One region of the Streptomyces sp. DG2A-72 genome, then DNA from elsewhere that is predicted to be linked to it. Evidence: predicted binding sites of a transcription regulator. Region 1 holds the regulator's gene; each other region holds the start of a gene.
What was found. Region 1 encodes HrcA, which represses chaperone genes, less so after heat shock. Its sites were predicted from a motif close to TTNGCACTCNGNNNNNCNGAGTGCNAA; they were not measured.

Region 1 (3,274 bases):
CGGGCCGGACCCCCGGCAGGCCTCCGGCCACCTACGCCAGCAGACAGCCAAGCTCCTCCCAGGCGACGTCAACGCCCGTTGAAGGCATCCTTCAGCCGAGAAAACAGCCCCTGCTGCCCCGGCTGGAACTGCCCCGTGGGCCGCTCCTCGCCGCGCAGCTTGGCCAGTTCGCGGAGTAGGCGTTCCTGTTCGGGGTCGAGCTTGGTCGGGGTCTGGACCTCGACGTGGACGATCAGGTCGCCCCGGCCGCCGCCGCGCAGATGCGTGACGCCCCGGCCGTGCAGCGGGATCGACTGGCCGGACTGGGTGCCGGGCCGGATGTCGACCTCCTCCAGGCCGTCCAGCGTCTCCAGCGGGACCTTGGTACCGAGGGACGCCGCGGTCATCGGGAGCGTGACCGTGCAGTGCAGATCGTCGCCGCGCCGCTGGAACTGCGAGTGCGGCAGCTCGTGGATCTCGACGTACAGGTCACCGGCGGGGCCGCCGCCGGGGCCGACCTCGCCCTCGCCCGCGAGCTGGATGCGGGTGCCGTTGTCGACACCGGCGGGGATCTTGACCGTGAGCGTACGGCGGGACCGTACGCGCCCGTCGCCGGCGCACTCCGGGCACGGCGTGGGGACCACGGTCCCGAAGCCCTGGCACTGCGGGCACGGACGCGAGGTCATGACCTGGCCCAGGAAGGACCGCGTCACCTGAGACACCTCACCGCGACCGCGGCACATGTCACACGTCTGCGCGGAGGTCCCCGGCGCCGCGCCCTCACCACTACAGGTGGTGCAGACGATCGCCGTGTCGACCTGGATGTCCTTGGTCGTGCCGAAGGCCGCCTCGTCCAGCTCGACGTCCAGCCGGATCATCGCGTCCTGGCCGCGCCGCGTACGCGACCGCGGGCCGCGCTGGGACGCCGTACCGAAGAACGCGTCCATGATGTCCGAGAAGTTCCCGAAGCCGCCCGCGCCGAAGCCGCCCGCGCCACCGGCGCCGCCGGCCTGGGACAGCGGGTCGCCGCCGAGGTCGTAGACCTGCTTCTTCTGCGGGTCCGACAGCACCTCGTAAGCGGCGTTGATCTCCTTGAACCGCTCCTGGGTCTTCGGATCCGGATTGACGTCCGGGTGCAGCTCGCGTGCGAGCCGCCGGAAGGCCTTCTTGATCTCTTCCTGCGACGCGTCGCGGCGCACGCCGAGAACGGCGTAGTAGTCCGTGGCCACTTACGACTCCGCCAGGATCTGTCCGACGTACCGTGCCACTGCGCGTACCGCTCCCATCGTTCCCGGGTAATCCATGCGGGTCGGTCCGACCACGCCGAGCTTGGCGACTGCCTCGCCGCCCGAACCGTAGCCGACCGACACGACGGACGTGGAGTTGAGTCCCTCGTAGGCGTTCTCATGACCGATGCGTACGGTCATGCCCGAATCCCCGGCCTCACCAAGCAACTTGAGGAGCACGACCTGCTCCTCCAGCGCCTCTAGCACCGGCCGGATCGTGAGGGGAAAGTCATGCCCGAAGCGGGTGAGATTGGCGGTGCCGCCGATCATCAGCCGCTCTTCGTTCTCCTCGACGAGGGTCTCCAGAAGCGTGGAGAGCACCGTCGAGACCGTGCCGCGGTCCTCGTGGTCGAAGCCCTCGGGCAGGTCCTCGACCAACTGCGGGACATCGGAGAACCGGCGTCCGGCGACCCGGCTGTTGAGCCGCGCGCGCAGATCGGCGAGAGAGGCCTCGCCGAACGGCGCCGGACAGTCGACCATCCGCTGCTCGACCCGCCCGGTGTCCGTGATCAGCACGAGCATCACGCGCGCGGGAGCGAGCGAGAGCAGTTCCACGTGCCGCACGGTGGAGCGGGTGAGCGAGGGGTACTGCACGACGGCGACCTGCCGCGTCAGCTGCGCGAGCAGCCGCACGGTCCGCGCCACCACATCGTCGAGATCGACGGCCCCGTCGAGGAAGTTCTGAATGGCACGCCGCTCGGGCGCGCTCATCGGCTTGACGCCGGCCAGCTTGTCGACGAAGAGGCGGTAGCCCTTGTCCGTGGGGATGCGCCCGGCGCTGGTGTGCGGCTGGGCGATGAACCCCTCGTCCTCCAGGGCTGCCATGTCGTTGCGCACGGTCGCCGGGGAGACACCGAGGTTGTGCCGCTCGGTGAGCGCCTTGGAGCCGACCGGCTCCTCCGTGCCGACGTAGTCCTGGACGATGGCGCGCAGCACCTGAAGCCTGCGTTCACTCAGCATCTGCGCACACCTCCAGAAGTCGTCCTCTCGGCGCCTCGCCTGGCACTCTTCGCTTCCGAGTGCCAGAGTTCCCCGGCCCAGTGTACGGCGGTCAGGCACTCACGGGGCAAGGACGGCGTCGTACGGCTAGCGTCGCCGTATGAGCGTGACTTGGGAAGAGCTGGGGTGGGAGCGGCTGGCGGCCGGGGTCGGGCGGTGCCGGCTGCCGGTGTGGGACTGCACGGTGGGGCTGGTCGTCGGGGCCGGCGCGGCCCTGGTGATCGACGCCGGGTCGAGCCTCCCTGAGGGCGCACGCGTGCGTGCGGGGGCGCAGGAGCTCGCCGGCCACCGTGTGACTCATCTCGCGCTCACCCACCCGCACTTCGATCACGTCTTCGGGGCGGGGGCCTTCGCGGGCGCGGAGTTGTACGGCGCGGTGGGCATCGACACGGCGTACTCGCACACCGGGCGCGAGGAACTGCGTACGGACTCGGTACGCCACGGACTGGACGCCGGCCTGGCGGACGAGGCGGTGCAGGCCCTCACCCCGCCCCGCCATCACGTCTCCGGCGAGTGGACCCTCGACCTGGGCGGCGGCCGGCAGGTCCTCCTCGCCAACGTGGGTCCGGGCCACACCGCCCACGACCTCGCGGTCCTCGTCCCCGGCGATCCGGAGGTCGTGTTCTGCGGCGATCTGGTCGAGGAGTCCGGGGAGCCGCAGGCGGGCGCCGACGCCGTACCGACCCACTGGCCCGCGGCACTTGATCGTCTGCTGGACCTCGGCGGCGAGGACGCGCTGTATGTGCCCGGTCACGGAGCGGTGGTGGACGCGGCGTTCGTCCGCGCGCAGCGGAACGCGCTCGCGCGCGAATTCGGCGTGTCGTGACCACACCCCTCCGGCTTCTCCTATCGTCATCCGAATGCGCCAGTACTCTTCGGACCTGACCCCGCCGTGGAAGAAGCCCAAGCCCGTCCCCGAGGTCCCGGCGGAGCCCGGCCTGGTGGTCGAGGAACCCGGCACCGGTTTCTGCGGCGCGGTGATCCGCTGCGAGGCGGGCACGGTGACCCTG
Region 2 (3,274 bases), 1.2 Mb from region 1:
GGTGCTTGCGCTCCTTGAGCTCGACCTCGGTGGCGGCACCGGCCTTGATGACGGCCACGCCGCCGGCCAGCTTCGCCAGACGCTCCTGGAGCTTCTCGCGGTCGTAGTCCGAGTCGCTGTTCTCGATCTCGGCGCGGATCTGGTTGACCCGGCCGTTGACCTGGTCGGAGGAGCCGGCACCGTCGACGATGGTGGTCTCGTCCTTGGTGATGACGACCTTGCGGGCGCGGCCCAGGAGGTCCAGGGTCGCGTTCTCCAGCTTGAGGCCGACCTCCTCGGAGATGACCTCGCCGCCCGTGAGGATGGCGATGTCGCCGAGCATGGCCTTGCGGCGGTCACCGAAGCCCGGGGCCTTGACGGCGACGGACTTGAAGGTGCCACGGATCTTGTTGACGACCAGGGTCGACAGGGCCTCGCCCTCGACGTCCTCGGCGATGATCAGCAGCGGCTTGCCCGACTGCATGACCTTCTCCAGGAGCGGGAGCAGGTCCTTGACGGAGCCGATCTTGGAGTTGGCGATCAGGATGTACGGGTCGTCGAGCGACGCCTCCATACGCTCCATGTCGGTGGCGAAGTACGCCGAGATGTAGCCCTTGTCGAAGCGCATACCCTCGGTGAGCTCGAGCTCCAGACCGAAGGTCTGGGACTCCTCGACGGTGATGACGCCTTCCTTGCCGACCTTGTCCATCGCCTCGGCGATGAGCTCGCCGATCTGGGTGTCGGCGGCGGAGATGGAGGCCGTGGAGGCGATCTGCTCCTTGGTCTCCACGTCCTTGGCCTGCTCAAGGAGGGCACCGGAGACGGCCTCGACGGCCTTCTCGATACCGCGCTTGAGGGCCATCGGGTTGGCGCCGGCGGCTACGTTGCGCAGGCCCTCCTTGACCAGGGCCTGGGCGAGAACGGTCGCCGTGGTCGTACCGTCACCGGCGACGTCGTCCGTCTTCTTGGCGACTTCCTTGACCAGCTCGGCGCCGATCTTCTCGTACGGGTCCTCGAGCTCGATCTCCTTGGCGATGGAAACACCATCGTTGGTGATCGTGGGGGCGCCCCACTTCTTCTCGAGGACGACGTTCCGGCCCTTGGGGCCAAGGGTGACCTTGACGGCGTCGGCGAGCTGGTTCATCCCGCGCTCGAGACCGCGCCGTGCCTCCTCGTCGAACGCGATGATCTTGGCCATGTGAAGTGGTCCTCCCGGACTGGGGTGGATTGCTCCGGACCGCGCTGGCGCCCGCGACGGACGGCTCGCCGGCCTGTGGTTCCTTGCCCCACCCGGCCTGCGGGCCTCACCGACCCGGTCCTGGTTGTCACTCTCACCTGCAGAGTGCTAACGCCAATGATTAGCACTCGCCCATGCCGAGTGCAAGCGCTCCTCAGTGATCCTCAGGCGCGGCAAGGGGTCCGGACATGCCGGAGGGCTCGCAACCCATGACTCCCCATGGGAAACGAGCCCTCCGAAGAAGAACAGAAGAACGTCGCTGCAGTCAGTCGGCGCGTGCTTCAGCTGGTCGCCAGACGGACCATGTCCGCCTGCGGCCCCTTCTGGCCCTGCGAGATCTCGAAATCGACTCGCTGACCTTCTTCCAGGGTGCGGTAGCCGTCCATCTGAATCGCGCTGTAGTGGACGAATACATCCGCACCACCGTCGACCGCGATGAAGCCGTACCCCTTCTCCGCGTTGAACCACTTGACGGTGCCCTGAGCCATGCCTAACTCCCCTATTACTGGCCCTTGCACAGATCCACACTTCGCGGATCCGGGTCAGACCTCACCCCCCACGGTTGGGGGCGTGCGCCGGAACGCGTCGACCGCGGCTGAATGTATCTGTCCAACTGCCGTCTGCAACAGGTCAATCGGACGAGAAATCTGGGCGCGATCGGTCGGCGAAATGCGGAGAATTTGTAAAAATCCAGGGCAAGTCGGACCCAATAAAAGGAGCGAATGACGCAAAAGGCCCGCGTACTTTGGCTACTTCTTGTCGGCCGTGCGGGCGGAACTCATATGCGCCCGGCATGAAAGCGCGAGCAGGTTCCCCAACTGTACCGTGCTCAACCATGGAGAATGGCCCCCTCCGCTTCTCTCACGGAGGGGGCCATTCGATGAACAATGCGTGATTCAGCCGCCCGCGACCGCCGGAATGATCGAGACACCGGCCCCGTCCGGCGTCGCCGTCTCCAGCCCCTGCTCAAAACGGACGTCGTCGTCATTGACGTACACATTGACGAACCGCCGCAGCTTCCCCTGATCGTCGAGGATGCGGGCGGCGATGCCGGTGTGGTTCTTCTCCAGGTCGGAGATCACGTCGGCGAGGGTCGCACCCTCGGCGGAAACCTCGGCCGCACCGCCGGTGTAGGTGCGCAGGATGGTAGGGATGCGGACGCTAACGCTCATGACTTGAACCTCCGGTCAGTACAGCGCCCCTTCAGGGGCGCGGGGAACTGCGCGACCAGCCCCCACCGGCCCGCAGACGAAATCAAATGGGACGGGCCCTAGCCCAGACCCGCCTCCCGGAACGAGTCCAGGTTGGGACGAATGGTCGCAGTCAGCCCCGTGCCGGCAACCGCGTCAAGGGTCTTGAGACCATCACCGGTGTTGAGGACGACCGTGGTGAGAGTCGGGTCGAGAACACCGTCCTCGATGAGCTTCTTCGTGACGCCCACTGTCACCCCACCCGCGGTCTCGGCGAAAATACCTTCCGTCCGCGCCAGCAACTTGATCGCATCGACGACCTGCTCGTCCGTCACGTCTTCCACCGCACCGCCGGTACGGCGAGCAATGTCCAGGACATAAGGGCCATCCGCCGGGTTGCCGATCGCCAGCGACTTGGCGATCGTGTTCGGCTTCTGCGGCCGGACGACGTCGTGGCCGCCCTTGAAGGCGATGGAAACCGGCGAGCAGCCCTCGGCCTGCGCGCCGAAGATCTTGTACGGCTTGTCCGCTACGAGCCCGAGCTTGATCAGCTCCTGCAGACCCTTGTCGATCTTCGTGAGCTGCGAGCCGGAGGCGATCGGCACCACGAGCTGGTCGGGCAGCTGCCAGCCGAGCTGCTCGCAGATCTCGTACGCCAGGGTCTTGGACCCTTCCGCGTAGTACGGCCGCAGGTTGACGTTGACGAAACCCCAGCCCTCGCCGGCCGGGTCGCCGATCAGCTCGGAGCAGAAGCGGTTCACGTCGTCGTAGTTGCCCTCGATACCGACGAGCTCACCGCCGTAGACCGCGGCCATGACGACCTTGCCCTGCTCCAGGTCGTGCGGGATGAACACGCACGAACGGAAGC
Region 3 (3,274 bases), 3.0 Mb from region 1:
CCATCGCCTCGGGCTGCGCGGACGACGCCTCCACGGCACGGCCCGCAGCAGGCCAGCCGCCTCGTGAAGCGCCCGTCGCCAAGGTCCCCGACAAGCACGCCGCGCAGCGGGCTCGGGTCGCGGCGGCGAAGCGCTGGGGCCTGTCGAGGGTCCCCCTGACGGCCCCGCCGCCCCCGGCCGTGAAACCGGAGATCAAGACCCGCGCGGGCTTCGAGGTGGACGGCCATGAGGAGGACGACCTTCCGCCGGTCTTCACCACCATCCCCACCCGGCAGAAGATCGTCTTCCTCACGATCGACGACGGCGCCGAGAAGGACCCGGCGTTCCTGCGCATGATGCGCGAACTGCGGGTCCCGTACACCGCGTTCCTCAGCGACTACCTGGTGAAGGAGGACTACCGCTACTTCAAGCGCATGCAGCGGGCGGGGGCGAGCCTGAACAACCACACCCTCCACCACCCCTACATGCCGGGCCTGTCGTACTCCCGCCAGAAGCGCGAGATCTGCGGCATGCAGAACGTCATCGAGAAGCACTACGGCACCCGCCCGACCCTCTTCCGCCCGCCCTTCGGCAACTACAACGCGGACACCCTGTACGCCGCGAAGGCCTGCGGCATCAAGTACGCGCCCCTGTGGAACGAGGAGGTCTTCGCCGACCACTGGGACTACCGCGAGTGGGACCGTGACCTTCATCCCGGCGACATCGTTCTCAGCCATTTCCGCGGTAAGGACGACTGGAAGGGCACGATGCCGGACATGGTCCGACGGTTCCTGGAGAAGGTCACGGCGAAGGGGTACGCCGTGGCACGCCTGGAGGACTACCTGTGAGGCTGCGCGCGGCCGGGGCGCTGGCGCTGACCGCCGCGCTGCTCACCGGCTGCGCCCAGTCCGTCGACCCCATCGAACGCCTCGGCCAGAAAGCGGCCGGACGGGTGAGCCCGCACGGCCCGGAGGCGGACCGGGGTCTGCCGCCCGTGGTGGACCGGGTCCGCACCAAAGACAGGGTCGTCTTCCTGACCTACGACGACGGCGCGGAGAAGGACCCCCGCTTCGTCGACATGGTCCGCGAACGGCGGCTCCCGGTCAGCATGTTCCTCACCGACAGCGTCGTGGGTCCGGGCTACGGCCACTTCGCGCGCCTGCAGTCGGTCGGCGCGAGCATCCAGAACCACACCCTCGACCACACCGCCCTGCCCGGCCTGCCCTACGCCGGCCAGCGCGCCGAGATCTGCGGCCAGCAGGACAAACTCAAGTCCCGCTTCGGCATCCGCCCCCGCCTCTTCCGCCCACCCCACGGCCGCTACGACATGACGACCCTGCACGCGACCGCCGACTGCGGCCTCTCGGCGATCGTCCTGTGGACCTCCGCCGACTCCGACGACGCCCCCCTCCACCCCGGCGACATCATCCTCATCGGCCCGGACGACCCGACCGGCCCACCCCTGTGGGAGCGAACGGAACGGGTGCTGCGGCGGGTGGAGGGGGCAGGGCTGAGGGTGGGGCGGCTTGAGGATTACTTGTAGGCGACTCAGCCCGTCCGGCGTTTGAGGACGAGGCCGTTCAGGGCGAAGCGGGGGGTCTGGGGGGCGCAGCCCCCAGGAAACCCGACGCCGGGTTCCAGGCAACGGACGTCCACAAGACTCCGCCGACGCGCCGCAGGCATTGGCACTCCGCTTGACCGAGTGCTAACCCCGTCATAGTCTCTGGTCTGGCACTCGGCAGAGGAGAGTGCCAACAAGCGACGGGCAGGTCCGGCACCCGCGACGACGGATCGACCTGGTCGCCACCTCAGACAGTTAACCCCGTGAGATCTCCGAAGGGGGAGGTCGGATCGTGACGACCGCCAGCTCCAAGGTTGCCATCAAGCCGCTCGAGGACCGCATTGTGGTCCAGCCGCTGGACGCCGAGCAGACCACGGCCTCTGGCCTGGTCATTCCGGACACCGCCAAGGAGAAGCCCCAGGAGGGCGTCGTCCTGGCCGTGGGCCCGGGCCGCTTCGAGAACGGCGAGCGCCTGCCGCTCGACGTCAAGACCGGCGACATCGTGCTGTACAGCAAGTACGGCGGCACCGAAGTGAAGTACAACGGCGAGGAGTACCTGGTGCTCTCCGCTCGCGACGTGCTCGCGATCATCGAGAAGTAGATCAACGAAGCACACTTGCTTTTGAGCTGCGCCCCGGGCCCCCGCGAACTTATGAAGCCGGGCGTCAGGGGCGCAGTTCGTTTCACCCACGTTTTCCGAGAGGGCTGAACCGCTCCCATGGCGAAGATCCTGAAGTTCGACGAGGACGCCCGTCGCGCCCTCGAGCGCGGCGTCAACAAGCTTGCCGACACGGTCAAGGTGACGATCGGCCCCAAGGGCCGCAACGTCGTCATCGACAAGAAGTTCGGCGCACCCACCATCACCAACGACGGTGTCACGATCGCCCGCGAGGTAGAGATCGAGGACCCGTACGAGAACCTCGGCGCGCAGCTGGTGAAGGAGGTGGCGACCAAGACCAACGACATCGCTGGTGACGGCACCACCACCGCCACCGTGCTGGCCCAGGCGCTGGTCCGCGAGGGCCTGAAGAACGTCGCCGCCGGCGCCTCCCCGGCCGCCCTGAAGAAGGGCATCGACGCCGCCGTCGCCGCGGTCTCCGCGGAACTCCTCGCCACCGCGCGTCCGATCGACGAGAAGTCCGACATCGCAGCCGTCGCCGCGCTGTCCGCCCAGGACCAGCAGGTCGGCGAGCTGATCGCCGAGGCGATGGACAAGGTCGGCAAGGACGGTGTCATCACCGTCGAGGAGTCCAACACCTTCGGTCTGGAGCTGGACTTCACCGAGGGCATGGCCTTCGACAAGGGCTACCTGTCGCCGTACATGGTGTCCGACCAGGAGCGTATGGAGGCCGTCCTCGACGACCCGTACATCCTGATCAACCAGGGCAAGATCTCGTCCATCCAGGACCTGCTGCCGCTGCTGGAGAAGGTCATCCAGTCCAACTCCTCCAAGCCGCTGCTGATCATCGCCGAGGACGTGGAGGGCGAGGCCCTCTCCACCCTCGTCGTGAACAAGATCCGCGGCACCTTCAACGCGGTGGCCGTCAAGGCCCCCGGCTTCGGCGACCGCCGCAAGGCGATGCTGGAGGACATGGCCGTCCTCACCGGCGCCACCGTCATCTCCGAGGAGGTCGGCCTCAAGCTCGACCAGGCCGGTCTGGACGTCCTCGGCTCCGCCCGCCGCGTCACCGTCACCAAGGACGACACCACGATCGTCGACGGTGCCGGTGAGAA

Region 2: the regulator HrcA is predicted to act here: its motif matches at 1,338-1,364, upstream of groL (chaperonin GroEL).
Region 3: the regulator HrcA is predicted to act here: its motif matches at 1,662-1,688, upstream of groES (co-chaperone GroES).

The regions. Positions count from the first base shown of each region.
Region 1 covers NZ_JASTLC010000001.1:3,284,436-3,287,709, forward strand. Annotated here, with positions in the region: gene dnaJ (molecular chaperone DnaJ) at 69-1,208, opposite strand; gene hrcA (heat-inducible transcriptional repressor HrcA) at 1,209-2,225, opposite strand; gene QQY66_RS15665 (MBL fold metallo-hydrolase) at 2,365-3,090, shown strand; gene QQY66_RS15670 (DUF3097 domain-containing protein) at 3,125-3,274, shown strand, end outside.
Region 2 covers NZ_JASTLC010000001.1:4,533,725-4,536,998, forward strand. Annotated here, with positions in the region: gene groL (chaperonin GroEL) at 1-1,177, opposite strand, end outside; gene QQY66_RS21355 (cold-shock protein) at 1,498-1,704, opposite strand; gene QQY66_RS21360 (MoaD/ThiS family protein) at 2,113-2,388, opposite strand; gene thrC (threonine synthase) at 2,487-3,274, opposite strand, start outside.
Region 3 covers NZ_JASTLC010000001.1:6,241,119-6,244,392, forward strand. Annotated here, with positions in the region: gene QQY66_RS29840 (polysaccharide deacetylase family protein) at 1-827, shown strand, start outside; gene QQY66_RS29845 (polysaccharide deacetylase family protein) at 824-1,522, shown strand; gene groES (co-chaperone GroES) at 1,833-2,141, shown strand; gene groL (chaperonin GroEL) at 2,259-3,274, shown strand, end outside.